DNA from 3 places in the Halomonas sp. WWR20 genome. Region 2 is predicted to be linked to each of the others. Evidence: predicted binding sites of a transcription regulator. Region 2 holds the regulator's gene; each other region holds the start of a gene.
What was found. The regulator sigma-54, encoded in region 2, starts transcription at its own class of promoters, with help from an activator protein. The targets are predictions, from matches to a motif close to TGGCACNNNNNTTGCTNT.
Positions count from the first base shown of each region.

Region 1: the regulator sigma-54 is predicted to act here: its motif matches at 7,003-7,020, upstream of speB (agmatinase).
Region 3: the regulator sigma-54 is predicted to act here: its motif matches at 4,231-4,248, upstream of glnL (nitrogen regulation protein NR(II)).

Region 1 is NZ_JBTRHR010000007.1:130,392-140,614, forward strand. Features, by position in the region: gene queA (tRNA preQ1(34) S-adenosylmethionine ribosyltransferase-isomerase QueA) at 1-816, shown strand, start outside; gene tgt (tRNA guanosine(34) transglycosylase Tgt) at 871-1,989, shown strand; gene yajC (preprotein translocase subunit YajC) at 2,053-2,382, shown strand; gene secD (protein translocase subunit SecD) at 2,480-4,327, shown strand; gene secF (protein translocase subunit SecF) at 4,340-5,245, shown strand; gene ACW4DH_RS14165 (sigma-54 interaction domain-containing protein) at 5,419-6,876, opposite strand; gene speB (agmatinase) at 7,065-8,018, shown strand; gene ACW4DH_RS14175 (YjiH family protein) at 8,082-9,479, shown strand; gene ACW4DH_RS14180 (5-guanidino-2-oxopentanoate decarboxylase) at 9,488-10,223, shown strand, end outside.
Region 2 is NZ_JBTRHR010000001.1:411,611-421,833, reverse strand. Features, by position in the region: gene ACW4DH_RS01990 (YhdP family protein) at 1-156, shown strand, start outside; gene tldD (metalloprotease TldD) at 153-1,607, shown strand; gene yjgA (ribosome biogenesis factor YjgA) at 1,640-2,146, opposite strand; gene pmbA (metalloprotease PmbA) at 2,231-3,571, shown strand; gene mgtE (magnesium transporter) at 3,664-5,019, opposite strand; gene ACW4DH_RS01965 (HPr family phosphocarrier protein) at 5,194-5,463, opposite strand; gene rapZ (RNase adapter RapZ) at 5,465-6,346, opposite strand; gene ptsN (PTS IIA-like nitrogen regulatory protein PtsN) at 6,356-6,829, opposite strand; gene hpf (ribosome hibernation-promoting factor, HPF/YfiA family) at 6,839-7,147, opposite strand; gene ACW4DH_RS01945 (RNA polymerase factor sigma-54) at 7,231-8,661, opposite strand; gene lptB (LPS export ABC transporter ATP-binding protein) at 8,823-9,548, opposite strand; gene lptA (lipopolysaccharide transport periplasmic protein LptA) at 9,614-10,129, opposite strand; gene lptC (LPS export ABC transporter periplasmic protein LptC) at 10,126-10,223, opposite strand, start outside.
Region 3 is NZ_JBTRHR010000002.1:576,488-586,710, reverse strand. Features, by position in the region: gene ACW4DH_RS06075 (deoxyguanosinetriphosphate triphosphohydrolase) at 269-1,606, opposite strand; gene ntrC (nitrogen regulation protein NR(I)) at 1,696-3,108, opposite strand; gene glnL (nitrogen regulation protein NR(II)) at 3,148-4,191, opposite strand; gene glnA (glutamate--ammonia ligase) at 4,791-6,200, opposite strand; gene ACW4DH_RS06055 (glycosyltransferase family protein) at 6,687-7,253, shown strand; gene ACW4DH_RS06050 (polysaccharide deacetylase family protein) at 7,443-8,429, shown strand; gene typA (translational GTPase TypA) at 8,721-10,223, shown strand, end outside.

The sequences.
Region 1 (10,223 bases), on a different contig from region 2:
GCTAGCGGTGGGCGAGTCGAGATGCTCCTTGAGCGTCCTCTCGATGCCCACCGCGGCCTGGCTCACCTGCGTTCCAGCAAGTCACCCAAGCCCGGCACCGAGCTGATCTTCGAAGGCGAGGTACGCGCGATAGTGGAAGGCCGTCGCGACGCGCTGTTCGAACTGCGCTTTCTCGGCGACACGCCACTGATCGAGCTGCTCGAGCGTCACGGCCACATGCCACTACCGCCGTACATCGAGCGTGAGGACGAACTCGCCGACCGGGAACGTTACCAGACCGTCTACGCACGGCACGATGGCGCCGTGGCCGCACCCACCGCCGGGTTGCACTTCGACGAGCCGCTGATGGCGGCCATGCGCGAGCGAGGCATCGAAACGGCCTTCGTCACCTTGCATGTCGGCGCCGGCACCTTCCAGCCGGTGCGGGTCGATGATATCCAAAACCATCAGATGCATCGCGAGTGGATCGAGGTCAGCGACAGCGTCTGCGAACAGGTGCGTGCCGCCAAGGCACGTGGCAATCGCGTGGTGGCGGTCGGCACCACCAGCGTGCGCTGCCTGGAAACCGCCTCTCAGTCGGGCGAGATCGCGCCCTACCGTGGCGACACCGACATTTTCATCTATCCGGGGTACGAGTGGCGCTGCGTGGATGCGCTAGTGACCAACTTCCATCTGCCCGAGTCGACGTTGCTGATGCTGGTTTGCGCCTTTGCCGGCTATGCGCCGGTCATGCAGGCCTATCGCGAGGCCGTCGAGCAACGCTACGCCTTCTTCAGCTACGGCGATGCGATGCTGCTGACCCGAGCCACGGATTGAAGCCCCAATCTTGAGCGGAACACTTTCGAGAATCCAATGCGCAACGAATGCTTCATGAGTTTCGAACGCTTGGCCAGCGACGGGCGAGCCCGCCGCGGCCGGCTGACCTTCCCGCGCGGCACGGTGGAAACCCCGGCGTTCATGCCGGTGGGCACCTATGGCACCGTCAAGGGCATGACCCCGCAGAGCGTGAAAGATATCGGGGCCGAGATCATCCTCGGCAACACCTTCCATTTGTGGCTGCGTCCGGGCACCGAGGTGATCGAGGCCCACGGCGACCTGCACGACTTCGCCCAATGGGACAAGCCGATCCTCACCGATTCCGGCGGATTCCAGGTCTTCTCGCTGGGCGCGATGCGCAAGATCACCGAGGAGGGCGTGCACTTTCGCTCGCCGGTGGATGGCGCCAAGATATTCATGGGCCCCGAAGAGTCGATGGCGGTACAGCGCTCGCTGGGGTCGGACATCGTGATGATCTTCGACGAGTGCACGCCCTACCCGGCCAGCGAGGACGAAGCGCGTCGCTCGATGGAACTCTCGCTGCGCTGGGCCAAACGTTCGCGTGCCGCTCATGGCGAATCGAAGTCGGCGCTGTTCGGCATCATCCAGGGCGGCATGTATCCCGAGTTGCGCAAGCGCTCGCTGGAAGGGCTCGAGGCGATCGGTTTCGACGGCCTGGCGATTGGCGGCCTGTCGGTGGGCGAGCCCAAGGAAGAGATGATCAAGGTTCTCGACTATCTGCCAACCTGGATGCCGGAAGACAAACCGCGCTATCTCATGGGCGTGGGCAAACCCGAAGATCTGGTCGAGGGCGTACGCCGTGGCATCGACATGTTCGACTGCGTGATGCCGACCCGCAACGCACGCAACGGTCATCTATTCACTGCCGAGGGCACGGTCAAGATTCGCAACGCCAAGCACCGCTTTGATACCCGCCCGCTGGAAGAAGGCTGCGACTGCCATACTTGCCAGCATTTCTCGCGGGCCTATCTGCACCACCTCGACCGGTGTGGCGAAATGCTCGGCGCCATGCTCAACACTATCCACAATCTGCGCTATTACCAGCGTGTCATGGCTGGTTTGCGCGGCGCCATCGAAGCGGGTACATTGGCCCACTTCGTAGACCAATTCTACGCCCAGCGCGAACTTGCAGTCCCCGCGTTGGCAGATTGAATTTCCGGCCGGGCGCCCAAGACGCCCGGCCCTGCACCTTCCCAACCCTTCGGAGAGACACCTATGCTGGAATTCTTCATTTCCGCGGCACAAGCGCAGGAAGCCCCTGCCGCGGGTGGCGGTATCGCCCAGATTGTCATGCTGGTCGGCTTCGTGCTGATCTTCTATTTCCTGCTGTGGCGTCCGCAATCCAAGCGTGCCAAGGAACACAAGAAGTTGATCAACGGACTCTCCAAGGGCGATGAAATCGTCATTGGCGGTGGTCTACTGGGCCGCGTCACCAAGGTCGGCGAAGACTTCATCAGCATGGAGATCGCCGAAGGCACCGAAGTGAGTGTCCAGAAGAGCGCCGTGGCGGCCGTCCTTCCCAAGGGCACCCTGAAGTCCATCTGAGACTTCTTACCGCTGTCGGCCGGGAAGTCAGGGGACATCAACCTGTCGCGCCTGGCCGGCGGCGCTTTTCTGCGTCAGCAACAAGGACAGGGCTTCCATGCTCAACCGTTATCCCCTGTGGAAGTATCTGCTGATACTCGTCGTACTGGTGGTGGGCCTGCTCTATGCCCTGCCCAACCTTTACCCGGAAGACCCGGCCGTGCAGATCAGCGGCAGTGGCGGCACGGAACTCGACGAGCGTCAGCTAGAACGCGCCACCCAGGCACTGGAAAATGCTGGCATCGCCGTCAAGCGGGCCGAACTCGATGCTCGCAGTGCGCTGATCCGCCTGCAAGATGCCGATCAGCAACTCCCCGCACGCGACATCATCGACGAGACACTCGGCGATGACTATACCGTGGCGTTGAATCTTGCCGACTCGACACCCGCATGGCTCGAAAGCCTGTCGGCGACCCCCATGAAACTGGGCCTCGACCTGCGCGGCGGCGTACATTTCCTGCTCGAAGTCGATATGCAGGCGGCCGTCAAGCAACGCCTCGAAGTCAATGCCAGCGCCATTCGCGAGACCCTGCGTGACGAACGCATCCGCTATCGCGACACTCAGGTCGATGGCAACACCCTGACCATGGCCTTCGTCAACGAGGAAGACCGCAATCAGGCCCGTAGCCTGATCGCACAGAACTTTCCCGATTTCCAGTTCGACAATCTCGACACCGCTCGCGGGGCCGGCCTGGGCATGACCCTCTCGGAACAGGCCATCGCCGAGATTCAGGATTACGCGATCAACCAGAACCTGACCACGATCCGTAACCGCGTCAATGAGCTCGGCGTCTCCGAGCCGCTGGTTCAGCGCCAGGGGCCCAGCCGCATCGTCGTCGAGCTGCCGGGGGTACAGGATACCGCAGAGGCCAAGCGCATCGTTGGCGCCACCGCCAACCTGGAGTTCCGTCTCGAGGCCCGACCCGACACACCGGCCAGCGAAACCGAGAGCTTCAGCTTCCGCAATAACGAAGCACGCAGCGCCGAACTGATGCGCGACGTGATCATCACCGGCGACAGCGTCTCCAGTGCCAGCGTCAGCTTCGACGAGAGCGGCCGCCCTCAGGTCAACATCAACCTCGACGGCACCGGCGGCACCCTGATGAACCGCGCCACGCGCTCGAACATCGGTCGCAACATGGCGGTGCTGTTCATCGAGCACAAGACCCGCACCCGCACGGTGATGGAGGACGGCGAGCGCGTCGAACAGCGCATTCCCTACACCGAGCGCGGCCTGATTAGCCTGGCCACCATTCAGAGCGCCCTGGGCAACAGCTTCCGCATCACCGGGCTCGACTCGCCCACCGAAGCGCGCGAGCTCGCCCTGCTGCTGCGGTCCGGTTCTCTGGCGGCTCCCATCTACTTCGTGCAGGAGCGCACCATCGGCCCCAGCCTGGGTGCCAAGAACATCAAGCAAGGCGTCATGTCGGTCGAGGTCGGCCTGTTGTTGGTGGTGCTGTTCATGTTGATCCGCTACAAGACGTTCGGCCTGATCGCCAACGTCGCTCTGGGGGTCAACCTGATCCTGCTGATTGCGGCCATGTCGATGCTCGGCGCCACACTGACATTGCCGGGCATTGCCGGAATCGTACTCACGCTGGGCATGGCGGTGGACGCCAACGTGCTGATCTTCGAGCGCATCCGTGAGGAACTGCGCGCCAAGATGCCCGTGCAGCAGGCGATCCATGCCGGCTATGAGCGAGCCTTCACTTCGATCGTCGACGCCAATATTACCACCCTGCTGGTCGCCGTGATCCTGTTCTCGATCGGCACCGGGCCGGTCAAGGGCTTTGCCGTGACTCTGTCGCTGGGCATCCTGACGTCGATGTTCACTGGCATCATGGTGTCGCGCGCTATCGTCAACCTCTTCTTCGGCGGCAAGCCGGTGAAGAAACTCTGGATCTGAGGAGTCAGCGCGATGCGACAATTCGATTTCATGGGCAAGCGCCGTCTCGCCTTCATCGTGTCAATCATCCTGACGGTGATCGCGGTGGGCTCGCTGGCAGTGCAGAAACTCAACCTGGGCCTCGATTTCACCGGCGGCACGCTGGTCGAGGTGCGTTACCAAAGCGCACCTGCACTCGACACGGTACGCGGTCAGCTGCAGGACGCCGGTTTCGAGAACGTCTCGGTGCAGACCTTCGGTGCCGCCAACGAAGTGCTGGTACGACTGCAGCAGGAGTTCGACACCACCGTGGGCGAGCAGGTCATCGACACGCTGCGCACGGACGCCAACCCGGTGGAGCTGATTCGCGCCGAGTTCGTCGGTGCCCAGGTCGGCGATCAATTGCGTGACCAGAGCGGTCTCGGCATGTTGCTGGCGCTGGCGGTAGTGATGGTTTACGTGGCCTTTCGCTTCCAGTACAAGTTCGCGCTGGGCGCGCTGATCGCGCTGGGCCACGACGTGGTTCTCGTGTTGGGCGCCTTCTCGCTGTTCCGGCTCGACTTCGACCTGACCGTGCTGGCGGCGATCCTGGCGGTGATCGGCTATTCACTCAACGATACCATCATCGTCTACGACCGCATCCGCGAGAACATTCGCAAATCGCGTATCGATGACATGGCTCAGATCTTCAACGACGCCATCAACCAGACCCTGGCACGTACGCTAGCCACTTCGGGCACCACCCTGCTGGTGCTGCTGGCGCTGTTCTTCCTCGGTGGCGACATGATCCACAACTTCTCCATCGCCCTGATTCTCGGCGTGATTGCGGGGACGTTCTCGTCGGTCTACGTGGCAGCGGCACTACTGCTGGTGATCAAGCTCGACCGTCAGGACCTGATTCCGGCCAAGAAGGAGGATCCGGAAGAGGAATTGCCTTAGCGGGAACAACATCGCCGTTTAGTTTGCCGCCCCTGACGAGCATGATCAATAATCTCGCCAGTGGGCGGTGCTCTACTTGATCGACGCCCAGCGCGATCAGTGCCGCTCATGGCAACGCGAAAGCGACCGCGCTCGCTCCGAGCGTATGCATGCAGCATGCTTCACCTGAATACTCAACATCGAGACGAATGTAACGGCACACTCCCGACTCGAGGCTCACTGTCTCTTGCATCGGCCGTGATACGCAGACCGTGCTTGCGCAGTTTGCGTACCACGCTGGGCTGGCTGATACCTAGCCGCGCGGCCAACGCGTAAGTACTCGACAACTCGCGGCACAGCCCGGCGAGAATTCCGCGTTCGGTCGCGTCGAGTGCTTCCCGTAGCGTCTGGCTCTCGTCGAGCCCCGCCGTGGCATTAGCGGACGGGGTGCCCGCCGGCTCGAGCGACGTTCCGCCGCTGGATGCGCCGGGCGCGCCGATCACTTCACCGGGGCTGGCCAGCCAGGTGCGCTCCATCCAGTTTTCCAGCTCGCGCACATTGCCCGGCCAGTCGCGGCTCATCAGCTCGGGCCATACGCTGGGATGCAGCACCTTGGGCTGGCCATAACGCTGATTGAGCCGTTCGAGCTGCAGATCCACCAGCCCGGGAATGTCCTCGCGGCGCTCGCGCAATGGCGGCAGGGTCAACGGAATAACGTTGAGTCGATAGTAGAGATCGAGACGAAAATGGCCGCTCTCGACACGCGCCGCGAGATCCTGGTTGGAGGCCACTACCAAGCGGAAGTCGACCCGCCGCGAGCGGGTGTCGCCGAGCCGGGTAACCTCGCCATCCTGAATCACCTTGAGCAGCTTGCTCTGCATCGCCAGCGGCAGTTCGCCGATCTCGTCGAGAAATAGCGTGCCGCCATCGGCGCGCTCCAGGACACCGGCCTTGCCCTGGCGACCCGCACCGCTGAAGGCCCCGGGCTGGTAGCCGAACATCTCGGATTCGAACAGCGCCTCGGGGATCGCCGCACAATTGACGTCAATGAACGGCCCCTCGCGGCGCGCGCTCCAGCGATGCAACTGGCGGGCGAAGGCGGTCTTGCCGACGCCCGACTCGCCGAGCATCAGCACCGTAGCGTCGCTGGGCGCGACCCGCTTGATCAGCAGCGCCGCCTCGCGCATCACCCCGCTGCGCACTTCCAGGCTGTCGAGTTCGAGATCCTCGTCCAGCGGCGACATCCCGCCGCGCTTCAAATGTTCGCTGAAGCGCCGCTGCAGCAGTGCATATTCGTCCTGCAGCAATTGCAGATCGGTCAGATCCATCGAGCGCGAGACGATGCGCACCAGCACGCCGTCGAGAAACACCGGATGCGCCTCGGCGATCACGCGCCGGCCGGTGCCGGTATGCTGCATCACCTGCGCCGGCTGGCGCGTACGCATCACTTCCTGGGTCACCGAGGGTGACAGCACGCCGCGCTCGACCAACTGCTGGACGGTGCTCGCACATAGCGCTTCGCGGCCCATGCCATAAACCGCCGCACTGCCGGGGCTGACATCGCAAATCCGGCCATCGGCGTCGACGATGAAGAAGTGATCGTGGGCGGTCTCGATGATGGTCTTGAGTACCGCGCTATCGATTTCGCTCATGCGGTTGCCATATCTCTGCGATTCAATTTTGCATCGATGATACATAAACGAATCAACACCAACCATGATCGATTCATTAATGAATCAGAGCGAGGACTCAGCCTGTCAACCGTGCCGACGGCTGACTGGCACGGTTCCTGCACTGTCTATTGAGTGAGCAATAACAACGCCCGTTCTCAGGAGACAGCATGGACAAGCCGAACCTCAACCAGCCATTGGGTGGAAACGAAATGCCGCGCTTCGGCGGCCCCGCCACCATGATGCGCCTACCGACCCAGACCACCGCCGCCGGCCTGGACGCCGCCTTCATCGGCATTCCCATGGACATCGGTACCTCCAACCGCCCGGGCACCCGGCTCGGCCCGCGCCAGATCCGCGACGAATCACGCATGCTACGCCCCTACAACATGGCTACCCGCGCCGCGCCGTTCGACAGCCTGCAGGTGGCCGACATCGGCGACGTGCCGATCAACACCTTCAACCTGCCCAAGAACCTCGACATCATCAGCGGCTACTACGACGAGGTACTCGCCCAGGGTTGCGTGCCGCTGACGCTGGGCGGCGATCATACCCTGACTTGGCCGATCCTGCGCGCCATGGCCAACAAGCACGGCCCGGTGGGGCTGATTCATATCGACGCCCATGCCGACGTCAATGAGCACATGTTCGGCGAGGAAGTCGCTCATGGCTGCCCGTTCCGCCGCGCCCAGGAGGAGGGCCTGCTCGACAGCCAGCGGGTGGTGCAGATCGGCCTGCGCGGTACCGGCTACGCCGCCGACGATTTCGATTGGTGCCGCGACCAGGGCTTTCGCGTGGTGCCCGCCGAGCAGTGCTGGTACCAGTCGCTGGCACCGCTGATGGCCGAGGTGCGCGAGCAGATGGGTGACGGTCCGGTATACATCTCGTTCGACATCGATGGCCTTGACCCTTCGGTGGCGCCGGGCACGGGCACCGTCGAGATGGGCGGGCTTACCGCTCAGCAGGGGCTCGAGATCGTCCGCGGCGCCTGGGGCCTGAACGTGGTCGGTGGCGACCTGGTCGAGGTCTCGCCGCCCTACGACACCAGCGGCAACACCGCACTGATGGGCGCCACCCTGCTTTACGAAATGCTGTGCATCCTGCCGGGCGTCACGCGCCGCTAAATTGCTTCATCGACGCCGGTCGTGGCCGACCGGCGTGATTGACAACAATAATGGGTAAACCTCATGTCCTCGACTCTGAACAAGGCCGCCGGCCGTGACGATAACCACGACAGTAATGGCGAACGACTCAGTCGTCGCGCCCTGATCAAGTTCCTGATCCCCTCGCTGATCGGGATCGCCATGTTCCTGATCCCGTTCTCCACCGGCGACAGCATCAACATCGGCATGGGCCTGCTCGCCGATGGCCTCAAGGCGCTGCTCGGCGGCGCGCTGCCGGCGATCGCCGTGGTCGTGCTGTGTCTGTCGGTGATCCTGACCGCGCTGGTCAAGCTGACCCGGCCGGGCTGGGCCCGCGACGGCGCGGCCAACGAGCTGTTCGACGTCGCCCCGCTGTGGTTCGGCATGCGCATCCTGGGCGCCGTGTTCGCGCTGATGACCTACTTCCAGATCGGTCCGACCTTTGTCATCGCCGATTTCACCGGCGGCGTGATGCTCAATGATCTGGCACCGGTGCTGCTGACATTCTTCTTCTTCGCCGCCCTGCTGCTGCCGTTCCTGGTCGACTTCGGCTTCATGGAGTTCATCGGCAGCCTGGTGCGCAAGCCGTTCCGGTTGATCTTCGGCCTGCCCGGACGCAGCGCCATCGACGCCACCGCCTCGTGGATGGGCTCCGGCACGGTGGGCGTGCTGATCACCACCCAGCAGTACGAGCAGGGCTACTACAACCGGCGCGAGGCCTCGGTGATCGCCACTAACTTCTCGATCGTGTCGATCGCCTTCGCGCTGCTGGTGACCACTTTCATCGGCATCAATCATCTGTTCGTGGAGTTCTACCTGACCGTGGTGGTCGCCGGGCTGATCGCCGCCATCGTGGTGCCGCGCCTGCCGCCGCTGTCGCGTAAGCCGGATACTTACTACGAGCCGGTGGGCTGCCGACTCAAGGAAGAAAACACCCACCGGGTGGGCGTGCTGCGCTTCAGTCTCGGGCAGGCCGTGGCACGTGCCGAGACCGCCCCCGGCCCGCGCGCCCTGGCGCGCAGCGCGATGCTCAACGTCGCCGACATCTTCCTCGGCCTGCTGCCGCTGGTTATCGCGATCGGCACCGTGGCACTGATCTTCGCCGAGTTCACGCCGCTGTTCACCTGGCTCTCCTACCCGATGGTGCCGGTGCTCGAATGGCTGCGCATTCCCGAGGCCCAGGCCGCCGCTCCGGCGACCCTGGTGGGCTTCGCCGACATGTTTCTGCCGGCGGTGCTGGCCAAGGACATCGACAGCGAGCTGACGCGCTTCGTGATCGCCTGCTTGTCGCTGACCCAGCTGATCTACATGTCGGAAATCGGCGCACTGCTGCTGAAATCCAAGATCCCGCTCAAGCTCTGGGAGCTGGTAGCGATCTTCCTGCTGCGCACGGCGATCACCCTGCCGATCATCGCCTTCATCGCACACACCTTCGTCTTTTGAGGCTGCTCATGACCTGCGCCGAACTGCTGATCCGCCTGCTGCGCGAACGCTACGCCGTCGATACCGTGTTCGGCATCCCCGGCGTGCATACCGTCGAGTTGTATCGCGGCCTCGAAGGACAGGCGATCCGCCACGTCACCCCGCGCCACGAACAGGGCGCCGGGTTCATGGCCGACGGCTACGCCCGCGCCAGCGGCAAGCCTGGCATCTGCCTGATCATCACCGGCCCGGGGATGACCAACATCGCCACCGCCATGGGCCAGGCGCTGGCCGACTCGGTGCCGATGCTGGTGATCTCCAGCGTCAACCGCCGCGACACCCTGGGTCGCGGCCAGGGTCGGCTGCACGAACTGCCCAGCCAGCAGCAGACGCTGGCCGGGGTGGCGCGCTTCAGCCATACCCTGCTCGACCCTTACGCGCTGCCCGAAGTGCTGGCCCGCGCCTTCGCGGTGTTCTCCTCGGCGCGGCCCGGGCCGGTACACATCGAGATCCCCATCGACCTGTTCGCCGCGTCGGTCGCGCCACCCGCACAGTGGCCCGGCGCACGGCTGTATCGCCCCGCGCCCGATCCCGCCGGACTGGCCGAGGCCGCCGGCTGGCTGCGTACCGCCGAGCGCCCGCTGGTGCTGCTCGGCGGCGGCTGCGTCGACGCCGCCGAGGCCGCCCGGCAACTCGTCGAGCGCCTCGATGCGCCGTGCACCACCACCATCAACGCCAAGGGTCTGTTGGGCCGCGATCACCCCC
Region 2 (10,223 bases):
CTGGCGGCTCTGCTGATTGGAGCGCCGCAGGTAGGGGCCGGGTTGTTCATCGCGCACAAGGTCTTCGGGCACTGGCTCGATCAGGCCACTCAGATTCACTATCGCGTGCACGGCCCTTGGTCGTCCCCGCAGATTACCCAGGAAAGTATCCAATGACGCCACAGTCCGACAACGTCCTCAACGAGGCGGTTTCCACTCTGCTGGTTCCCGGTGGCCTCGATATCGCCGCGCTGGAGCCTGCTCTGGATCACGCCATGGGCCCTGGCATCGACTATGCCGATCTTTATTTTCAGCGCAGCTGGCATGAGAGCTGGGTGCTGGAGGATGGTGAGGTCAAGGATGCCAGCTACAGTATCGATGGCGGTGTTGGCGTTCGCGCGCTGGCGCAGGAGAAGACCGGTTTCGCCTATTCCAATCAGATTACCCGCGAGGCGCTGGCGGAAACGGGGCGTACCGCCTCGGGCATCGCGAGAAGCGGTGCCACGCAGCGGATCCAGGCGGTAAGTTCGCCCATGGCCGTCGCGCGCTACGCGGGGGTCGATCCACTGACCGGCCTGTCCGCCGAGGATAAGATCGCCATGCTCAAGGAAGCGGACCGCGCCGCTCGCGCAGCCGACCCCGCCGTCTCCCAGGTGAGTGCCTCATTGACCGGAGAATACGAGGTGATGCTGGTCAGGGCCAGTGACGGTACGCTGGGCGCAGACATCCGGCCATTGGTGCGTTTCAATGTCAGCGTCATCGCGGTGCGCAACGGGCGTCGCGAGCGCGGCAGTGCCGGGGGAGGCGGACGCTACGCCATGTCGCGTCTGCGCGATGAGGCCGTCGCCGAGCGCTACGCCAAAGAAGCCGTTCGTCAGGCGCTGGTCAATCTCGAAGCCGTCGATGCGCCGGCCGGTCAACTGCCGGTGGTGCTGGGCAGCGGCTGGCCGGGGATTCTGCTGCACGAGGCGGTAGGGCACGGCCTGGAAGGAGACTTCAATCGTAAGGGCAGCTCGGCCTTTGCCGGACGCATGGGGCAGCGCGTGGCGGCACCCGGCGTCACCGTGGTCGACGATGCGACGCTGCCCGATCGGCGCGGATCGATGAGTATCGATGACGAAGGCACGCCAGGCGCCTATACCCCATTGATCGAGGACGGCATCCTCACCGGTTATATGCAGGACAAGTTGAACGCACGCTTGATGGGCATGGCGCCTACCGGGAATGCGCGACGCGAGTCGTATGCGCACCTGCCGATGCCGCGTATGACCAATACCTATATGTTGGCCGGTAAGCATGACCCCGAGGAGATCATCAAGAGCGTCAAGCGAGGCATTTACGCGGTCAGCTTCGGTGGCGGACAGGTCGATATCACCTCCGGCAAGTTCGTGTTCTCGGCCAGTGAGGCCTACCTGATCGAGGACGGCCGGATTACCGCCCCGGTGAAGGGCGCCACGTTGATCGGTAACGGCCCCGAGGCCATGGCCCGTGTCTCGATGATCGGCCACGACCTCGAACTGGATACCGGGATCGGAGTGTGCGGTAAGGAAGGGCAGGGCGTGCCGGTGGGGGTCGGCCAGCCAACGCTGAAACTTGACGAGCTGACGGTTGGCGGCACCAGCGCCTGAGGTGATGGATTCGTTCTGCGGACCGGCCTGGACTACAGGCCGGCGGTGTCGCGCAGAAGCCGGAACAGCTTGCGGGCGTTGGTCGGCGGCTTGTCGAGTTCGCGCTCGTGCTTGGCGTTGCGGATCAACTGGCGCAGCGCTTGACGATCGACACTCGGGTACTCGGCGATGAAAGCCTCGACGGTTTCGGCGTCTTCGGCAATCAGCCGGTCGCGCCACTTCTCGATTCGGTGGAACGCCAGGTCGCGGCGCGCACTTTCCTGGTCGAAGGCCTCGAATGCGTTACGGATGGCGTCCAGATCTTCGCCGCGCATGACTTTGCCGACGTATTGCATATGGCGCCGGCGGCCTTCATGGGAGCGAATCCGCGACGTTTCCTCCACGGCGGCGAGCATGTCGTCGGACAGCGGTAGACGGGCGCGCTCGGCGTCGGTCAGCGCGATAATCTTTTCGCCCAGTGCCTGCAGGGCGTGCATCTCATGCTTGCGCTGGGTCTTGCTCGGTCGGCCGTCCTGGTCGGCGGAGTGGTCGAATGCCATTTTACTACCAATATCGTTGGGGAGAGCGGGACAGTATACCAGCCCGCCCCCTTTCCCATCAGGGCAAGAATACAGGAGCACACCATGAGCCAGGCTTTCGATGCTTTCGAGCAGCAGTCGCGTCTGGAAGCGCGCGTCACGCAGGCCCTTGAGCTGGCCAAACAGCTAGGCGCCGATGCCTGCGAGGTTGGTGCTAGCGTCGACCAGGGCATCGGTGTCAGCGTGCGTCTGGGCGAAGTGGAAACCGTCGAGCTGTCGCGCGATCAGGGCATAGCGGTGACGGTTTACGTCGGCAAGCGCAAAGGCAGTGCGTCGTCGTCCGACGCCTCCGAGATGTCGATTCGCGCCGCGGTGGAAAAGGCGCTGGATATCGCCCGCTATACCGGCGAAGACCCGGCCTCGGGGCTGGCCGAGGCGGAATTGATGGCTCGGGAGTTACCGGATCTGCAGGTGCACTACCCCTGGTCTCTGACGACCGAGGACGCCATCGAGCGCGCCTTGGCGTGCGAGGCGGCGGGGCGCGAGATACCGGGCATCACCAACTCCGACGGTGCCAGCCTCTCCAGTGGCGAAGGGGTCCGGGTATATGGCAACAGTCACGGTTTTCTGGGTAGCCAGCGTGGTAGCCGCCATTCGCTGTCGTGCATGCTGATTGCGGGTGACGATAAAGGCATGCAACGTGACTACGAATACTCCAGCGAACGCGACCCGAACAAGTTGCGCAGTGCCGAAGAGATAGGGCGCAGCGCCGCGGAAAAGACGCTCAAGCGCCTAGGCGCATCGCGCCCGGCGACGGGGCGCTTGCCGGTACTGTTCGCGCCGGATCTGGCCAGTGGACTGATCGGGCATTTTCTGAGCGCTATTGCCGGCGGGGCGTTGTATCGTCAGGCATCTTTTTTGTGCGACCAGTTGGGGGAAAATGTCTTTCCCGAATGGTTCAGCCTGATGGAAAAGCCGCGTGAGCTTGGCGCGATGGCGAGTGCGGCCTTCGATAACGATGGCGTGGCCACGCGCGATAACGTGTACGTCGACGAGGGCCGGCTCGCCAGCTATATGCTCTCCGCCTATAGCGCGCGGCGGCTTGGCATGACCACGACCGGCAATGCCGGTGGCGCGCGTAACGTTCGCCTCGAGGCACCGCTGTCCTCGCATGAAGAGCTGTTGGCGCGCATGGATCGCGGGGTCCTGGTAACCGAACTGATGGGGCAGGGAGTCAACAGCGTCAGTGGCGACTATTCCCGCGGCGCGGCGGGATTCTGGGTCGAGAACGGCAAGATTCAGTATCCTGTGGAGGAATTTACCATTGCCGGAAATTTACGCGACATGTTCGCTAACCTGAGCGCCGTAGGCGAGGATATCGATACCCGGGGTAGTATCCACACCGGGAGCTGGCTGATCCGAGAAATGACGGTTGCGGGTGAGTGAGGACAAACCCCACGAAGCCTATTAACACGCCCTGCGATTGCAGGGCGTAGTTTTTTTAGAAGGAAAATGCTGCTGCGGAAGATGCCGCGGCGTCATAGATAGAACAGGGTAGCCAGACCCAGGAAGGCCATGAAGCCGATGACATCGGTGACGGTGGTCAGAATGACACTGCCCGAGAGCGCCGGGTCAATCCTGATTTTCTTGAGCAGTACCGGCAGGAGCGTGCCGACCAGCGCCGCGGTGAGCAGGTTGATGATCACTGCCGTGCCGATGATCCAGCCCAATGTCACATCTCGAAACCAGACGACGGCAATGACGGCGACGACAAGCGCCCACAGGATGCCATTGATCAGCCCGACGATGAGCTCACGGTTGAGCAGCCAGCGGACATTGCTGCCCGAGACGTGGCCCAGGGCAATGCCGCGAATCAGCACGGTCAGGGCCTGGGAGCCGGCGATTCCGCCCATGCTGGCGACGATTGGCATGAGCACGGCGAGTGCCGTCACCTGCTGGATAGTGGTTTCGAACAAGCCGATAACGGCCGAGGCCATGAAGGCGGTCGCTAGATTGATGCCCAGCCACACGGCGCGGCGACGGCTGGTGCGCAGCGCCGGGGCGAAGGTGTCTTCGTCCTCGTCGAGCCCCGCCATGCTCATGACCCGATGTTCGGCATTGCCACGAATGACATCGACGACATCGTCGATAGTGATACGCCCGAGCAGCCTGCCGTCGGTGCTGACGACCGGGGCGGAAATGAGATCGAGCTTCTCGAACAGGTTGGCGACGTCGGTTTCCGCCGTCGTCGCCTGGATGGCCACGGTATCGGTTTCCATGACTTCGCGTACCGACATCGAAGGATCCGACACCAGCAGGCGATTGATCGGCAGAGCGCCGATCAGTTCATCCCGGCGGGTCACGACCAGCAGCGTATCGGTGGAGTCGGGCAATCGTTCGTGACGGCGGATATAACGCAGCACCACATCCAGCGTAATGTCGGGACGGATCGTGATGGTGTCCGTGTTCATCAGCCCGCCGGCCGTGTCCTCGGGATAGGAGAGCACCGTTTCGATACGCTGGCGTTCCTGGGTCTCCATCGACTGGAGCACTTCGAGGATGACGGTGTTGGGCAGACGCTGCAGGATGTCGGCGAGATCGTCGATATCCAGCCCCTCGGTAGCGGAAAGCAATTGTTCCGCGTCCATGCGATTGAGGAATTCGGTCTGGATGTCTTCGTTGAGATACTGCAGCACTTCGCCCTGCAACTCGGGATCAATCAATTCCCAGAGCAGGTTGCGCTCGCGAGGCGGCGTCGATTCGAGAAGGTGGGCGACATCCACAGGAGCCAGGCCACGATTGAGCATGCGGCGCGCCTGGTCCAAGGCGCCACTCTCCAGCGCTTCATTGAGCCTGGCCAGGCGGGGCTGTAGCTTCTCGGGATCGGTGCTCATCGGCAGCGGTACCTTCTGTCGATTCTCGCGGGGCGCGCACGTTTATAACGGCACGTAGGTGAGGTCGATTCTACCATCGTCGAGACGCGAGATGAGCGAAAAGAAACATTGTTCGTAAAATACGCTTGCGGCCGCCAAGACGAGTGAGGTGGAGTGTAGCGTCTAGGCTCAGGCTCAGGCGTCTTCCTCGAAGCGGGACTCGAACAGGGTCGTCAGCGCTTCCAGCACGGCGTCGGCATCTTCACCTTCGGCGCTGACTTCCAATACGCTGCCGTAGGGGGCGGCCAACATCAGCAGTGACATGATATTGGCGGCGTCGGCGATACGCGAACCGTGGGCGACGTTGACCTTTGCCTGGTAGGGCTGACAGCACTGAACCAGTTTGGTGGCTGCGCGGGCGTGCAGGCCGCGTCGATTGATCAGGGTCATTTCACGTCGGGGCATGTTAGGGGGCCTGCAGTGCGCTCTGAACGCCCAGTTCACGGTGGCGTAGCCGGACGCCGGACATTTGCTGGGCGAAGTGCGTGGCTAAGCGTTCGACCAGGTAGACGGAGCGATGCTGACCGCCGGTGCAGCCCACCGCCACGGTCAAATAGCTGCGGTTGCTGGCCAGGTAGGCCGGCATCCAGCGTTCCAGCCAGTCGCGGATATCATCACCCATGGCGAGGACATCGGGATAGCCCTCCAGAAACCGGATGATTTCGACATCACGCCCATTGAAGGCCCGTAGCCGCGGGTCCCAGTAGGGGTTGGGCAGGCAGCGCACGTCAAACACCATGTCCGCATCGAGCGGCACGCCTTTCTTGTAGCCGAACGACTCGAACGTCAGTGTCAGGTTGCGTCCGGTGTGACGTGCGACCTGCTCGGCAATACGCCCGCGCAGGTCGTGCACCGAGAGACTGGAAGTGTCGATGACCAGATCCGCCATGAGGCGGATCGGCGTCAGGTAGTGCTGTTCGTGCTCGATGGCTTCCGCCAGGCTCATTTCGCTGCCGCGGGTCAACGGATGGCGGCGGCGGGTCGCCGAATAACGCTCCAGCAGAATCTTGGAATCGGCGGTCAGGTAGACGACCTGGCTGTCGATGCCGCGTTCACGAACCCCCTCGAGGAGTGCGGGAAAGCGTTCCAGCGACTCGGGAAGATTACGTGCATCGATGCTCACGGCAATATTGTTGCGCGTGGCGGGAGCCGTTTGCAGCTCATTGATCAAGGAGACCAGAAGGTTTGCAGGCAGGTTGTCGATCGCGTAATAGCCGAGATCTTCAAGTGCCTGCAGCGCTACGGATTTTCCTGAACCGGAACGGCCGCTGATGATGACTAGCTGCATGCGCGATCCTTAACTGCCGGGTTCGGGTTGCCGGATCGCATGGATCAGGATGTCATACAGTTCGCGCTGGCTCTGTGCCTTGCGCAGCCTCGTCCGGGTCGAGGCATCGTTCATGATTCCGGCAACCTGGGCCAATAGCGACAGATGCGTATCATCGGCCTGCTCGGGTACCAGCAGAACGAAGAGAAGATCCACGGGTTCGCCGTCGATGGCGTCGAAATCGATAGGCTGCTGCAGGCGCAGAAAACCGGCAATCGGGTTTTTGCAGTGCGGGTTGCGCGCATGGGGGATGGCGACACCGTTACCGATGCCGGTACTGCCCAGACGCTCTCGGCCGATCAGGCGGCTGAAGACTTCCTGACTGTCGAGGCTGGGCGTGTTCTGAGCGATAAAGGTGCTGAAGAATTCCAGCACCCTTTTTTTGCTTCCCCCGGTCACATCGAACAGCGTGCGCTCGGGGGGCAGGATGTTTTCCAATGTCATGGTAGGGAGCTAGCGGGCGTCGGTGCCTTGGGCACGGGCCTGAGCTTTTTCCTTGTGTTTGACCAATTGGCGATCGAGCTTGTCGGCCAGGGCGTCGATGGCGGCGTACATGTCATTGTCCTGCGCGTCGGCATGCAGATCTGCACCGGCTACATGGAGCGTGCAAGCGGCTTGCTGGCGTTCCTTTTCAACGGAAAGCATCACATGAGCGAGAGTGATGTTGTCATAGTGACGTTCCATTCGGGCGAGCTTTTCGTTCATATAGTTACGCAGGGCGTCACTCACTTCAACATGATGGCCGGTGATATTGACTTGCATGGCACGCTCCTTTTCCAACGGGTGCGATTTGATTGTAATCCTTTTTATGCTGCTGCATACCCCTGCGCTCGGGTTGAGCCACGTCAGGCGAGACGCTTGCGTTCGCTGGAAGGGGGGATGCCCATCGCTTCGCGGTACTTGGCGATTGTACGACGTGCAACCTGGATGCCATCCTCCGCCAGCAAGTCGACGAGTTTGCTATCGGAGAGGGGCTTGCGTGGCGGCTCGTCCCCGATCAGCTTTTTCAGACGCGCGCGAATCGCGGTGCTGGAATGGGCGTCGCCTTCTCCTCCCACGCCGCCCACATGACTGGAAAAGAAATATTTGAGCTCGAAGACGCCGCGTGGGGTATGGATGAATTTCTGCGTGGTCACCCGGGAAATCGTCGATTCGTGCATGTCCACCGTCTGGGCGATATCGGCGAGCACCAGCGGTTTCATGGCCTCTTCGCCGAGGGTCAGGAAGTCGAACTGGCGGGTCATGATCTCGCGTCCCACCTTGAGCAGGGTGTCGTTGCGACTGGACAGGCTCTTGAGCAGCCAGCGGGCTTCCTGGAGATGCTGCTTCATGAAAGTATTGTCGTCGCTTTTGTCGGCGCGTTTGATCAGGGCGGCATAATCGGGCTGGATGCGCACCCTGGGCAGCGCTTCGGGGTTGAGCTCGATGCGCCAGCCCTCCCGGCTATGACGGGCCACCAGGTCGGGGATGACATAGGCGCTGCCACTATCGTCAAAGCCCTGTCCCGGACGCGGGTCCAGCGTGCGGATCATGGCGATGACCGCGTCGAGTTCGTCATCCTCCAGGCGTAGCCGTCGCTTGAGCTGCTTGCGGTCATTGCTGGCCAGCACGTCGAGGAACTGTCGCACCAGGCGCTTGGCCTGGGGCAGCAATGGCGTGTTCTCGGGCAGGTTGCCAAGCTGCAGCAACAGGCATTCACGAAGATCCCGGGCGCAGATGCCGGTAGGGTCGAACTGTTGTATGTGCATCAGCACATGCTCGACATCGCTGAGTCTGAGGCCGCTGAGCCCTTGATCCCGCAAGCCTTCCGTCAACTCGTCCAAGGGCGCGTTGAGATAGCCATCGTTGCCCACGGCATCGATCAGGCTCTCGGCAATCAGTCGATCCCGGTCCGAAAAGTCGGTCATCGCCAGTTGCCAGTTCAGGTGATCCCGCAGGCTCATGCTGGTGGCGTTACGTTCGAAGTCCGGCCCGTCCTCGCTGCTGCCCGAAGATCCGCTTGCAGGAGCTACGTCCTGATAGGTGTCCGACCATTCGCTGTCCAGGGCAAGCTCCTCGGGAATGTCGCTTGCCCAGTCGTCTTCCGGAGTTTCGAGGGTTTCCTGTTCGCCAAACGCCTCGTCGAGCTCCAGCATGGGGTTGGATTCCAGGGCCTGCTGAATTTCCTGGCGCAGGTCCAATGTCGAAAGCTGAAGGAGCTGAATCGCCTGCTGGAGCTGAGGGGTCATGGTCAGCTGAGTGCCGACACGAAGCTGCAGCGTAGGTTTCATGGCCATGGTGATGAAGGGTCACTTGCCGCTAATGAATAACCTACGTTATCTGCGCGGAGCATGACTTGCAAGTGGGTAAGCAACAATCATGCCATGATCGTCGGAGTTGTTGCATGTCGTTGACCGCTAGCGTATAGGCGTCAAGCTGGCGACGCTTGGAGAGCGCATTAGAGCCGGAATTCGTGACCCAGGTAGACATCGCGTACGCGCTGATTGGCAAGGATCGCCTCGGTGCGGCCTTCGGCAATAATGCGCCCATCGCCTACGATGTAGGCGTTATCGCAAATATCCAGCGTTTCGCGAACGTTATGATCGGTAATCAACACGCCGATATCGCGATCCCTCAACTGGCGAATGATGCTCTTGATCTCGCCCACCGAAATGGGGTCGACGCCGGCAAAGGGTTCATCGAGCAGGATGAATGCCGGCTCGGTGGCAAGCGCCCGGGCAATCTCCACCCGTCGCCGCTCGCCTCCTGACAGGCTCATGCCTAGGTTGTTGCGAATATGACCGATATGAAACTCCTCGAGCAGCTCTTCGAGGCGTGCCTTGCGGTCGCTTTTGCCGAGATCGGAGCGGGTCTCGAGGATGGCCATGATATTGTCCGCCACCGACAGCTTGCGGAAAATCGAGGCTTCCTGGGGCAGGTAGCCGATACCGGCCCGGGCGCGCTTATGCATGGCGGCTCGCGAGAGGTCCTGGTCATCGATACGCACGTCGCCGGCATCGGCGCGGACCAGGCCGACAATCATATAGAAGGAGGTGGTCTTGCCGGCGCCGTTGGGACCCAGCAAGCCGACAATACTGCCTTGGCGGATGGTCAGGCTGATGTCGTGGACCACCCGGCGGCCCTTGTAGCTCTTGGCCAGATTGGCGGCGCTCAGGGTCTTCATGAGAGGTTCCTTGTCAGAGGCTCGTGAGGCTGCCATGCCGATAGGGGGCGACAGGCAGCGTCGGACTATTGCTGCTGAGGCGTAAGCGTCATGCGTACGCGTTGACGGTCGGTTCCCTGGGCATCAGAGCGGGCCTCAACCTGACGCTGGTCGAGAAAGTATTCCACGTAGGCGCCGTTGAAGGTGTCGCCGCCCTGGTGGAGTTCGGCCTGGTTGACGAGTTCCACCCGACGCTCGCCGGCATGATAGATAATGGTCTTGCCCCAGCCCTTGACGACAGGCTCCTGAGGCGCCGGCTGCTGTTCGAGATAAGCGCGATCGGCGCTATCGGTGGCGGTGACCTGGGTGACTTCGCCGCTATCGTTGCGCTGGATCTCGACGCGTTCGGCGCGCAGCTTCATGCTGCCCTGTTGCATATCGACATTACCGCTGTAGACGGCCGTACCTTGAATGTCGTTGAGTTCCAGGCGGTCCGCGGCGATCTCGATGGGCGCGCTGGCATCTCCCTCGAGAGCAAAAGCGGGGGCCGAGATGAAGCCCAGCAGGGCAAACGTCAAGACGGCGATGAAAGTTCGAATCATGAGGGATCCTCGGCAAGCGGTGGATGATGACCGCGCACGTTGCCTGTCAGGCGCATGCGCTCTTCATTGATCCAGGCATCGAAGCGTTCGCCGC
Region 3 (10,223 bases), on a different contig from region 2:
ACGATAGTGATCTGCGCGATTTATGGCTCTGCGAGGCGTTACCACGACGCCATGAATCTGATCGGCTTCGATGCCCTCCGTACCCAGGCGCTATTCGGCGTGCGCTACATCAAGCCCGAGCGCATGGTAAGCGCATCTTGACGAGATTGCGCGTGCCGACTGGGTGCTCTTTCCGAAGATTGGCAGGTCAATATCCTGGATGACATGGGCCCCACCGGCCAGCCGCGCTTCGGCCTGACCGGCTGAGCGCCCGATACACGGACGTGACTCAGTCGCCCTTGAGACGTCCGCCCATCTCCTGGGCCAGATCGACGGCGTAGTGGTCGGTCATGCCGCCGATGAAATCGAGCATGCGCCGATAGCTGGCGTAGAGGTCCCATGAGGCACGTGGCGTATTCTCGCCGATCAATGCCAGGACGCGCTGATGCTTGAAGGTGGAAGTGCCGGTGTGGTGCAATTCATGGGCCGCGCCGATAAAGGCCTCGAGCAGGATGCCCAGCGTGGTATAGGCGCCAATCTCCAGCTTCGCCTTGCGTTCGTTCTGAAAGATGCGCTCGCGGGCCAACTGCTTGGCCGCCGTCACGCCCCAGTCGAGATCCGGATGGCAAAGCTCGAGCAGGTTCGCCTGCAGCGTGCCCTGCAGCAGGGTCTGTTCGTGCTGCACGAACACCTCACCGACTTCGTTGACGGCCCGCTCCATGGCGGCACCGCGCAGGGCGGCAATGCGTCGGCGCTGCGAGACGCCCTCATCGCGCATGGCGGCATAATCCGCAGGGATGCCGCCGGCAATCTGGATCAGCACTTCGGCGACCTCGTCGAAGCGCAGGATGCCCATCTCCAGACCATCCTCAAGGTCCAGCAGGGCGTAGCAGATATCGTCTGCCGCCTCGACCAGATAGGCCAGGGGATGACGACACCAGGCATGATCGCCGATCGGCTTGAGCCCTAGCCGCTCGGCTACCTCGGCGAGCAGGTGCCTTTCCGTCTGGTAACAGCCGAACTTGCCGGCTCGTGTGGCCCGCTCCACCGTCCAGGGATATTTGAGCATTGTTCCCAGTGTGGCCGCGGTCAGACGCATGCCGCCCTTGAACTGGTTGTACTCGATCTGGGTGACGATGCGAAAGCCCTGGGCGTTGCCTTCGTAGGTGAGTAGATCCTCACGCTGCGACGCCGTCAGCCCGTCCAGAAACCCACTGCCATTGTTCGCGGCACGCGTGAACCAGTCGCGAATGGCGTACTCGCCGGCATGGCCGAAGGGGGGATTGCCGATATCGTGGCCCAGGCAGGCGGCTTGCACGATGACGCCGAGATCCGCCGGGGTGATCCAGGCCGGCAGGCTGTCACGCAATTTCTCGCCGACGATCATCCCCAGGCTGCGGCCCACGCAGCCCACCTCCAGCGAGTGGGTCAGGCGGGTGTGGATATGATCATTGTCGGTCAGCGGATGTACCTGGGTCTTGCGCCCCAGACGGCGGAACGAACCGGCAAAGACAATCCGATCATGGTCCTTGTGGAAAGGGCTACGCCCGATTTCCCCGCGCGAGCCGCTCGGCTTGTCATTAAGCCGGGTGGGGTCCAGCAGGCGGTCCCAGGTCAGCATGGCCATCGCGATCTCCTCGAATTTGGCCACATCCTACCATCGCCTGCAGAAAAACTTCCTGTCGCCCATTGCCAAATGGCGGATCGTAACGGTTTTCAATCCATGTCGGCCAACGCCGGCAACAGTACCTTCAGCTTGCGGGTCAGGGTGTTACGCCCCCAGCCGAGCAGCTCGGCGGCTTCGCCCTTGCGCCCGCCGGTATGCTTGAGCGCGGTCTCGATAAGAATGCGCTCGAAGTCGGGCACCGCCTCCTCCAGCAGATGCGTATGCCCCGAAGCGAGGGCCCGGTCGGCCCATTCGCGAAACGCCGCCCGCCAATCGCCGCTGGCGGCCTCGGTGCCTTCGACATCGCGCAGCTCAGGAGGCAGATCGTCGACCAGCACCTCGCGCCCGGACGCCATCACCGTCAGCCAGCGACAGGTATTCTCCAGTTGCCGCACATTGCCCGGCCAGGGCAGCCGTGTCAGGTGCGTCTCGGCATCCTTGGTCAGCACCTTGGTTTCGACGGAAAGCTCCTTGGCCGCCTCGGCCAGGAAATGCTGAGCCAGACGCGGGATATCCTCGCGGCGTTCGGCCAGCTTGGGCAGATGGACGCGAATGACATTGAGTCGATGAAAGAGGTCCTCACGGAAGCGCCCATCCTCGACCAACCGTTCGAGGTTCTGGTGAGTGGCGGCAATGATACGCACATCGGCCTTCACCGAGACGTGGCCACCGACACGATAGAACTCACCGTCCGCCAGTACGCGCAGCAGACGCGTCTGGGTATCGGGCGGCATGTCACCGATCTCGTCGAGAAACAGCGTGCCGCCGTCGGCCTGCTCGAAACGTCCGCGCCGCTGAGCCGTGGCGCCGGTAAAGGCGCCCTTCTCGTGGCCGAACAGCTCGGATTCCATGAGATCCTTGGGAATCGCCGCCATGTTCAGCGCAATGAACGGATGGGCCTTGCGCGGGCTATGTTGATGCAGCGCCTGGGCCACACGCTCCTTGCCGGTTCCCGACTCGCCGTTGATCAGCACGGTGATATGCGACTGCGATAACCGGCCGATGGCGCGGAACACCTCCTGCATGGCCGGCGCTTCGCCAATGATCTCCGCCGACAGCCCTTCGGGCACCACGGCCGGCGCCCGGCGTTCGCGGGCATGGGCGATGGCGCGACGCACCAGGGCCAGGGCATCATCGACATCGAAGGGCTTGGGTAGATACTCGAAGGCGCCGCCCTGGTAGGAGGCGACCGCACTGTCGAGATCCGAATGCGCGGTCATGACGATGACCGGCAGGTCGGGGTGGGTTTCGCGTACCCGGGCCATCAGGTCGAGCCCGTCGAGGCCCGGCATGCGGATATCGGTCACCAGCACATCGGGAGGTTGACGCAGTACCTGCTCGAGCGCCGTGTCGGCGCGCTCGTAGCTTTTCACCTCGATATCGGGCTGCGCCAGGGCGCGCTCCAGCACCCAGCGAATCGCGCGGTCGTCATCGACAATTACGATACGGGCAATGTCAGACATGAGGCCTCCAGCGGATTATTGACCAGACTGCAGCGACCATCATTGATGGCACTCCAGCGGTATCAGCAAACGAAATTCGGTACACCCGGGCTGCGAGTCGCATTCGATCAGCCCCTGATGCTGATGCAGGATCGATTGGGCGATAGACAGGCCCAGGCCACTGCCTTCGGCACGTCCGGACACCATGGGATAGAACAGCGTCTCACGCAGCGAAGCGGGAATGCCCGGGCCGTTATCGACAATGGCCAACTCGCACACCAGCCGGTGGCGCTCGGCGCCCAGCGTGAATTGCCGTCGCGCCCGGGTGCGCAGAATCAGCTGCGGCTGGTCCGTGGCGTTCTCCTCCATGGCCTGGACCGCATTACGTGCAACATTCAGCACCGCCTGAATCAACTGGGCCTCGTCGCCCACCAGATCCGGCAGGCTGGGGTCGTAGTCGCGGATATACGTGACCCGATGGTGCTCGGCCTCCAGCAGCGCACGGACCCGTTCCAGCACACGGTGGATGTTGAGCGGCTCATGATGGACCAAGGCATTGGGACCCAGCATGCGATCGACCAGGTCACGCAGACGGTCGACCTCTTCGATGATGATGCGCGTAAACTCGGCAAGTTGCGGGTCCGGAAGATCACGCTCGAGCAGCTGTGCCGCGCCGCGTATCCCGCCGAGCGGGTTCTTCACCTCATGGGCCAGCCCACGCGACAGCACCTTGATGGTTTCCTGGCGGGCGATCAACGCCTCCTCGCGGGAAATACGCAGCAACCGGTCACGCGGCTCGATCTCGAGCAGCAGCTCGTCCTCGGAGAGCGGCGTGGCGTTGAAATCGACGGTGATCACTTCACCGGGCGGCACCAGCAACGACGCCTCGCGTTGAGTGAAAGGATGAAACTCCTTGAGGGCCTTGGACAACACCTCGGCCACCGCGCCCTCGACCCCGTCGAGACACTCCAACTGCTGTCCGGCCACCCGCGCGCAACTGGATGACAGCAGCGCCTCCGCCGCCGGATTCAGCCAGCGCACACGCAACTCACCGTCCAGTAGCACCACGGCGGTCGTAAGATGTTCCAGCAAGCGTTGATACATGGCCCGTTCCAATATGGTGCTCCTCCCTCGTCCCCTTGCACTGCAAGAAGCGCGCCAGTCCGTGCCCTCTCATGGCCGGGGAAGAAAATGCTCTCGATTTCCTGAATCGACTCCTTAAAACAGCGTCTCCCGGCTTCACCATGAGAAGCTATCAAGGCCCTTGTCAGGGCGAGCCGGTCAAGGCGCTTTGTCTTTATTCATCACCGGCATGGCATCATGCTGCACATAAAATATCATCGCCGCACTCATTTGGTGCATGACGCCTGCGCTATCGACAGACGCTGCCCGCAGGAGATGTCAGCCCTCGACCAGATGGCTGCGCATGAACCTCGAGGCACGCATTGCCGACAATTGACCAATCGCCGAAGGTCACGCTGCCGCCGGCATCGATAACACGATAGGCGGGGGCCGCCAGCACCTCGCCAGCCAACAGGGCGAGACAGCCGCAGCCGACAGCGCGTATCCGCCAGCGAAGCATGTGCCGATGGCCGGCAGCTTGCGGCGAGATAGGGTTTGCTTGGCCCCAAACAAACAGGCCCCGCCGATTGGCGGGGCCTGTGTCGTATCGTTTCGCGAGCATGACGCTCACAAAATGCCTATCAGCAGCTGTAGTACATGTCGAACTCGATCGGATGCGTCGTCATGCGCAGGCGCTCGACGTCCTCACCCTTGAGCTCGATGTAGGCATCGATCATGTCGTCGGTGAACACACCGCCTTCGGTAAGGAAGGCACGATCCGCGTTCAACGCTTCCAGCGCCTGGTCCAGGCTGCTGGCGACCGTCGGAACCTTCTTGCCCTCTTCCGGAGGCAGGTCATACAGGTTCTTGTCCATCGCATCGCCGGGATGAATCTTGTTCTTGATACCGTCGATTCCCGCCATCAGCAGTGCCGCGAACGACAGGTACGGGTTAGCGGCCGGGTCGGGGAAACGCGTTTCGACACGCTTGCCCTTGGGGCTGGCCGTGTACGGGATGCGAATCGAGGCACTGCGGTTACGCGCGGAATAGGCCAGCATGACCGGCGCCTCGAAGCCCGGTACCAGACGCTTGTAGGAGTTGGTCGCCGGGTTGGTGAACGCGTTCAGGGCGCGTGCGTGCTTGATGACACCGCCGATGTAGTACAGCGCGGTCTCGGACAGCCCAGCGTACTCATCGCCAGCGAACATGTTCACGCCATCCTTCCAGAAGGACTGGTGAACGTGCATGCCGGAACCATTGTCGCCGACCAGCGGCTTGGGCATGAAAGTCGCCGTCTTGCCGTAGGCGTGCGCCACGTTGTGGATGACGTACTTCATCTCCTGAACTTCGTCGGCCTTCTTGACCAGCGTGTTGAACTTCACACCAATCTCGTTCTGGCCGGCGTTGGCGACTTCGTGGTGATGCACTTCCACGGACTGGCCGATCGCTTCCAGGGTGTTGCACATCGCGCTGCGGATGTCGTGGAAGGAATCCACCGGCGGTACCGGGAAGTAGCCGCCCTTGACGCGCGGGCGGTGGCCCAGATTGCCGCCTTCGAGACGCGTCGCGTCGGTGGACCAGGCGCCCTCTTCGGAGGTGATCTTGTACATCGCGCCCTGGATGTCGGCCTTCCAGTGCACTTCGTCGAAGATGAAGAATTCGGGTTCCGGACCGAAGAATGCGGTATCGCCCAGCCCAGTGGAGTTCAGGTAGGCTTCGGCACGCTTGGCGATGGAACGCGGATCGCGCTCATAGCCTTGCATAGTGGCCGGCTCGATGATGTCGCAACGCAGCACCAGCGTGGAATCTTCGGTGAACGGATCGAGGAAACCGGTACCATCTTCCGGCATCAGGATCATGTCGGACTCGTTGATGCCCTTCCAGCCTTCAATGGAGGAGCCATCGAACATCTGACCATTTTCGAAAAACTCGTCATCCACCGCGTGGGCCGGAATCGTGACGTGCTGCTCCTTGCCCTTGGTGTCGGTAAAGCGCAGATCTATCCACTTGACGTCGTGTTCTTCGATAAGGGCGAGGGTCTTCTCAGCCATGTTGTCCTCCACTATGAGCACATAAGCTCGGATGTTGACTAGCGTGTCCAGCGTCGTTTGTAGCATGCCCCGCAGCTTCTGCCCATGGGGAGCACGAAATTGACGATTATAATGCAGAAGCTATGCCAACTTATTGAGCATGGCTACCGACTCACCCCTAACCGAATGATAGAAAAGCTAAAAGTCCTCCGCTCCTCTCGTCCCACCCGGCACCAGCATAACGCTTCCCCGCATCATTTTAGTGCTGCGGGTATTGGAATGCACCATAACAAAGCACTAAAACGCCCTTATGCACCTTAATGATGCATCGCTCAACCCCTGTACTGAATTGCCGCTCGCTGACCGTCACGTTTAATCGGTTAAGCCTTGCCAAGGCTAGAAAAACCACACACCGGCACGATTGCCACGTTCTGTGTCACGCGCTTACGATTTCCTTTCATTACGCGACGTTACCGCTACCCAATATGGCTCACCATGTACAGTTTCGTGATCGACTCACGCCAGACCTCGGACCATCTCGAGCGTTGCCTTGCCGCGCTCGTAAGGACGTTGGCGTGTCACGTCGAACCCACCCAACTGCTGGTGCTCGCCCGGGACGTGCAAGAGCTGCGAACAATTGCCCTGCGTTATGGTGCGCAGATGGCGATTGGCTATCCCCTGACACAGGGCGCCAGGCGTCATCGCGGCGTTCGCCTGACGCAAGGCAAGATCGTGGTGTTTCTGGACGACAGCTTCATCGCCACCGAAAAATGGTGGCTGGCGGTACATCAGGCCTTCATCCAGCAGCGCGCCGATGCCGTGATCCTGACGCAGCATGCGCATCTGCGCCTGTCGGGACTCAGCCGACGCTGGAGGCGATTTTTATATACACGGGCTACACGCCCCGGCCAGGGGAATCCCGAAGGGAATCTCGCGATACGACGCGAGTGCTTCGAGCGTCTCGGGGGCCATGACATGAACCTCGACGACACAGCCGACACCGACTTCGCCCTGCGCCTGGTCCAGTGTCGCGTACGGCTGGTGTTGATATCGGCGCATGGGATGCGGAACTGATGAAGTGCGCATGACGCGTCTCGCCTATCACGCCGGGTGAGCTTTTCTGCGCCAACATCCTGGCCAAAACAAGACCACGCAGTATGCTTTTGGTATGCGCCCCGATACGCCTCGACAGGATGTCGCGACAGGGACCGGGCCGCATGGATCGAGGTGACACACGACGTGATAAGCGCCAAGGAGGGGGACATGCCGCATCTGTTCCAAGCACCGGATCTCGTTCAGCGTCTGCGCGGCCATTGGCGCAGAAGTCTTGCCGAACCCTTATGGGGGCGCAGCGCCATTCTGGTGCTGCATCGCATACTGCCCGACGAAGACAGCGCGCGCCTGCCGCATAACGCCCCTTATTGCTTGGGGCCTGACAGCTTTCGCCAGTTGATCAAGAGCCTCGCCGAACATACCCATATCACCAGCCTGCGCCAGGCTCGTCGGCTGCATCGCGACCCGGTGCCACGTATCGCGCTGACCTTCGACGGTGGCTGGCGCGACAGCGCCGAAGTTGCCACCCCCATTCTCGATCATCTGGCGCTACCCGCCAGTATTTTCCTGCCCCCCGGCCAGCTCGGTCAGCCGTGCGGTTTTTGGTGGGCAGTGATCGGCGACGCCCTATGGCAGCAGCGCAGCCCTGCACGCGTGCGTGATGTGCTGGGCGACGCCGGCCTGCCCACTCCGCCGATGCCCCCCGCCTTGCCAGACAAGGCTTACAGCCGAGTCCTGCTGAGCTATCTGGAGATGCTGCGTCAGTCCCCGCCCCGAGTCCTGCTCGACGTCACCGCCGAATTGCATGCCCGGCTCGACCTGGCGCATGCCCTGGACGCCTTCAGCATTCGGCGTCTCGAATCCGGAGGGCTGATCCGCTTCGGTGCTCACGGCGTGCTCGGACAGCCTCTTGAAGCCCTGGAGGATGCCGCCATTCGCCAGCAGATCCGCAATTCCCGGCGTGAACTCGCGGCCGTATGCCGCGACCCTCTGGCCACTTTCGCCTATGGCGACAGCATTGCGTCGCCGCGCGTGCAGCGCATAGCCCAGGAATGTGGCGTGCGCGAAGCCCTGAGTAGCGGCATCGGCTGGATATCGCCCCAGGATGCCCCGTTGGCCCTGCCACGCATTCCTATCTCGCAGCCTATCGCCAACAGCCCCGGACGCCTGTATGATTGGCTGATCGGCCATTTATAGAGTGCTGTTGCGCGTCCTGATATCAGAAATCTGCATCGCAATCGAGTCATTCAACCGCCTTTGACATTTATTTTTTTGTGCCTGCGCCGGTGGCGGTTTAGTCCCCCATGCTTCCGCCGCACCCCGCTATCCTCTTGATATCGTAGTAATCATTGAATTTAGCGAAACCCGCCTCCTCGTCGGAACCGGCGCCAGGCCTGGGTGTGATTTCGCCAATCCGCGCCGCCAGTGGTGGAAGCTGTCATGGCCCGCCCCTATAATGCGCCCCAATTTTCCTAGCAGGATCCCGTCGTGATCGAGAAACTTCGCAACATCGCCATCATCGCCCACGTTGACCACGGTAAAACCACCCTGGTCGACAAACTCCTGAGCCAGTCCGGCACGCTGGACCGCAAGGCCGAGGGGCAGGAGCGCATCATGGACTCCAATGACCAGGAAAAGGAGCGTGGCATCACCATCCTGGCCAAGAACACGGCGATTCGCTGGCAGGCTCCCGACACCGATCAGGTCTATCACATCAACATCGTCGACACCCCAGGGCACGCCGACTTCGGCGGCGAGGTCGAGCGCGTCATGTCGATGGTCGATTCGGTACTGCTGCTGGTCGATGCCGTCGACGGCCCGATGCCGCAGACTCGCTTCGTGACCCAGAAGGCTTTCGCCCAGGGCCTCAAGCCGATCGTCGTGGTCAACAAGATCGACCGTCCCGGCGCGCGTCCCGACTGGGTCGTCGATCAGATCTTCGACCTGTTCGATAACCTCGGCGCCACCGACGAGCAGCTCGATTTTCCGATCATCTACTGCTCGGCGCTCAACGGCATCGCCGGCATGGACCCGGATGACATGGCCGACAACATGGACCCCATGTTCCAGTCCATCGTCGACATCGTCGAGCCGCCCAACGTCGAACTCGACGGTCCGTTCCAGATGCAGATCTCCGCGCTGGACTACAACAGCTACGTCGGCGTCATCGGCCTGGGCCGCATCAAGCGCGGCAGCGTCAAACCCAACCAGCAGGTCACGATCATCGACGTCGACGGCACCACCCGCAAGGGTAAGATCGGCCAGGTCATGACCCATATGGGCCTTGAGCGTGTGCAGACCGACCAGGCCGACGCCGGGGATATCATCTGTATCACCGGGATCGACGACCTGGGCATCTCCGACACCATCTGCGACCCGGCCGCTCCCGAAGCGCTGCCACCGCTGTCGGTCGACGAGCCCACCGTGTCGATGACCTTCCAGGTCAACGACTCGCCGTTCGCCGGCAAGGACGGCAAATACGTCACCAGCCGCAACATCAAGGATCGCCTCGAACAGGAGCTGATCCACAACGTGGCACTGCGTGTCGAGCAGGGCGAATCGCCCGAGAAGTTCAAGGTCTCCGGGCGTGGCGAGCTGCACCTGTCGGTGCTGATCGAGACCATGCGCCGTGAAGGCTTCGAGCTGGCCGTGGGCCGCCCCGAGGTCATCATCAAGGAGATCGACGGCGTCAAGCAGGAGCCTTACGAAGAGGTCATCATCGACGTCGAGGAGCAGCACCAGGGCGCGGTGATGGAAGAGCTCGGTTACCGCAAGGGCGAGCTGACCAACATGAACCCCGACGGCAAAGGCCGTGTGCGTCTGGACTTCATCATCCCCGCACGCGGACTGATCGGCTTCCGCGGTCAGTTCCTGACGCTGACCTCGGGTACCGGCATCCTCACCAGCCGCTTCGACCATTACGGCCCGCTCAAGCCGGATGCCGCCATCGAACGGCGTAACGGCGTACTGGTATCGATGGTTCCCGGCAAG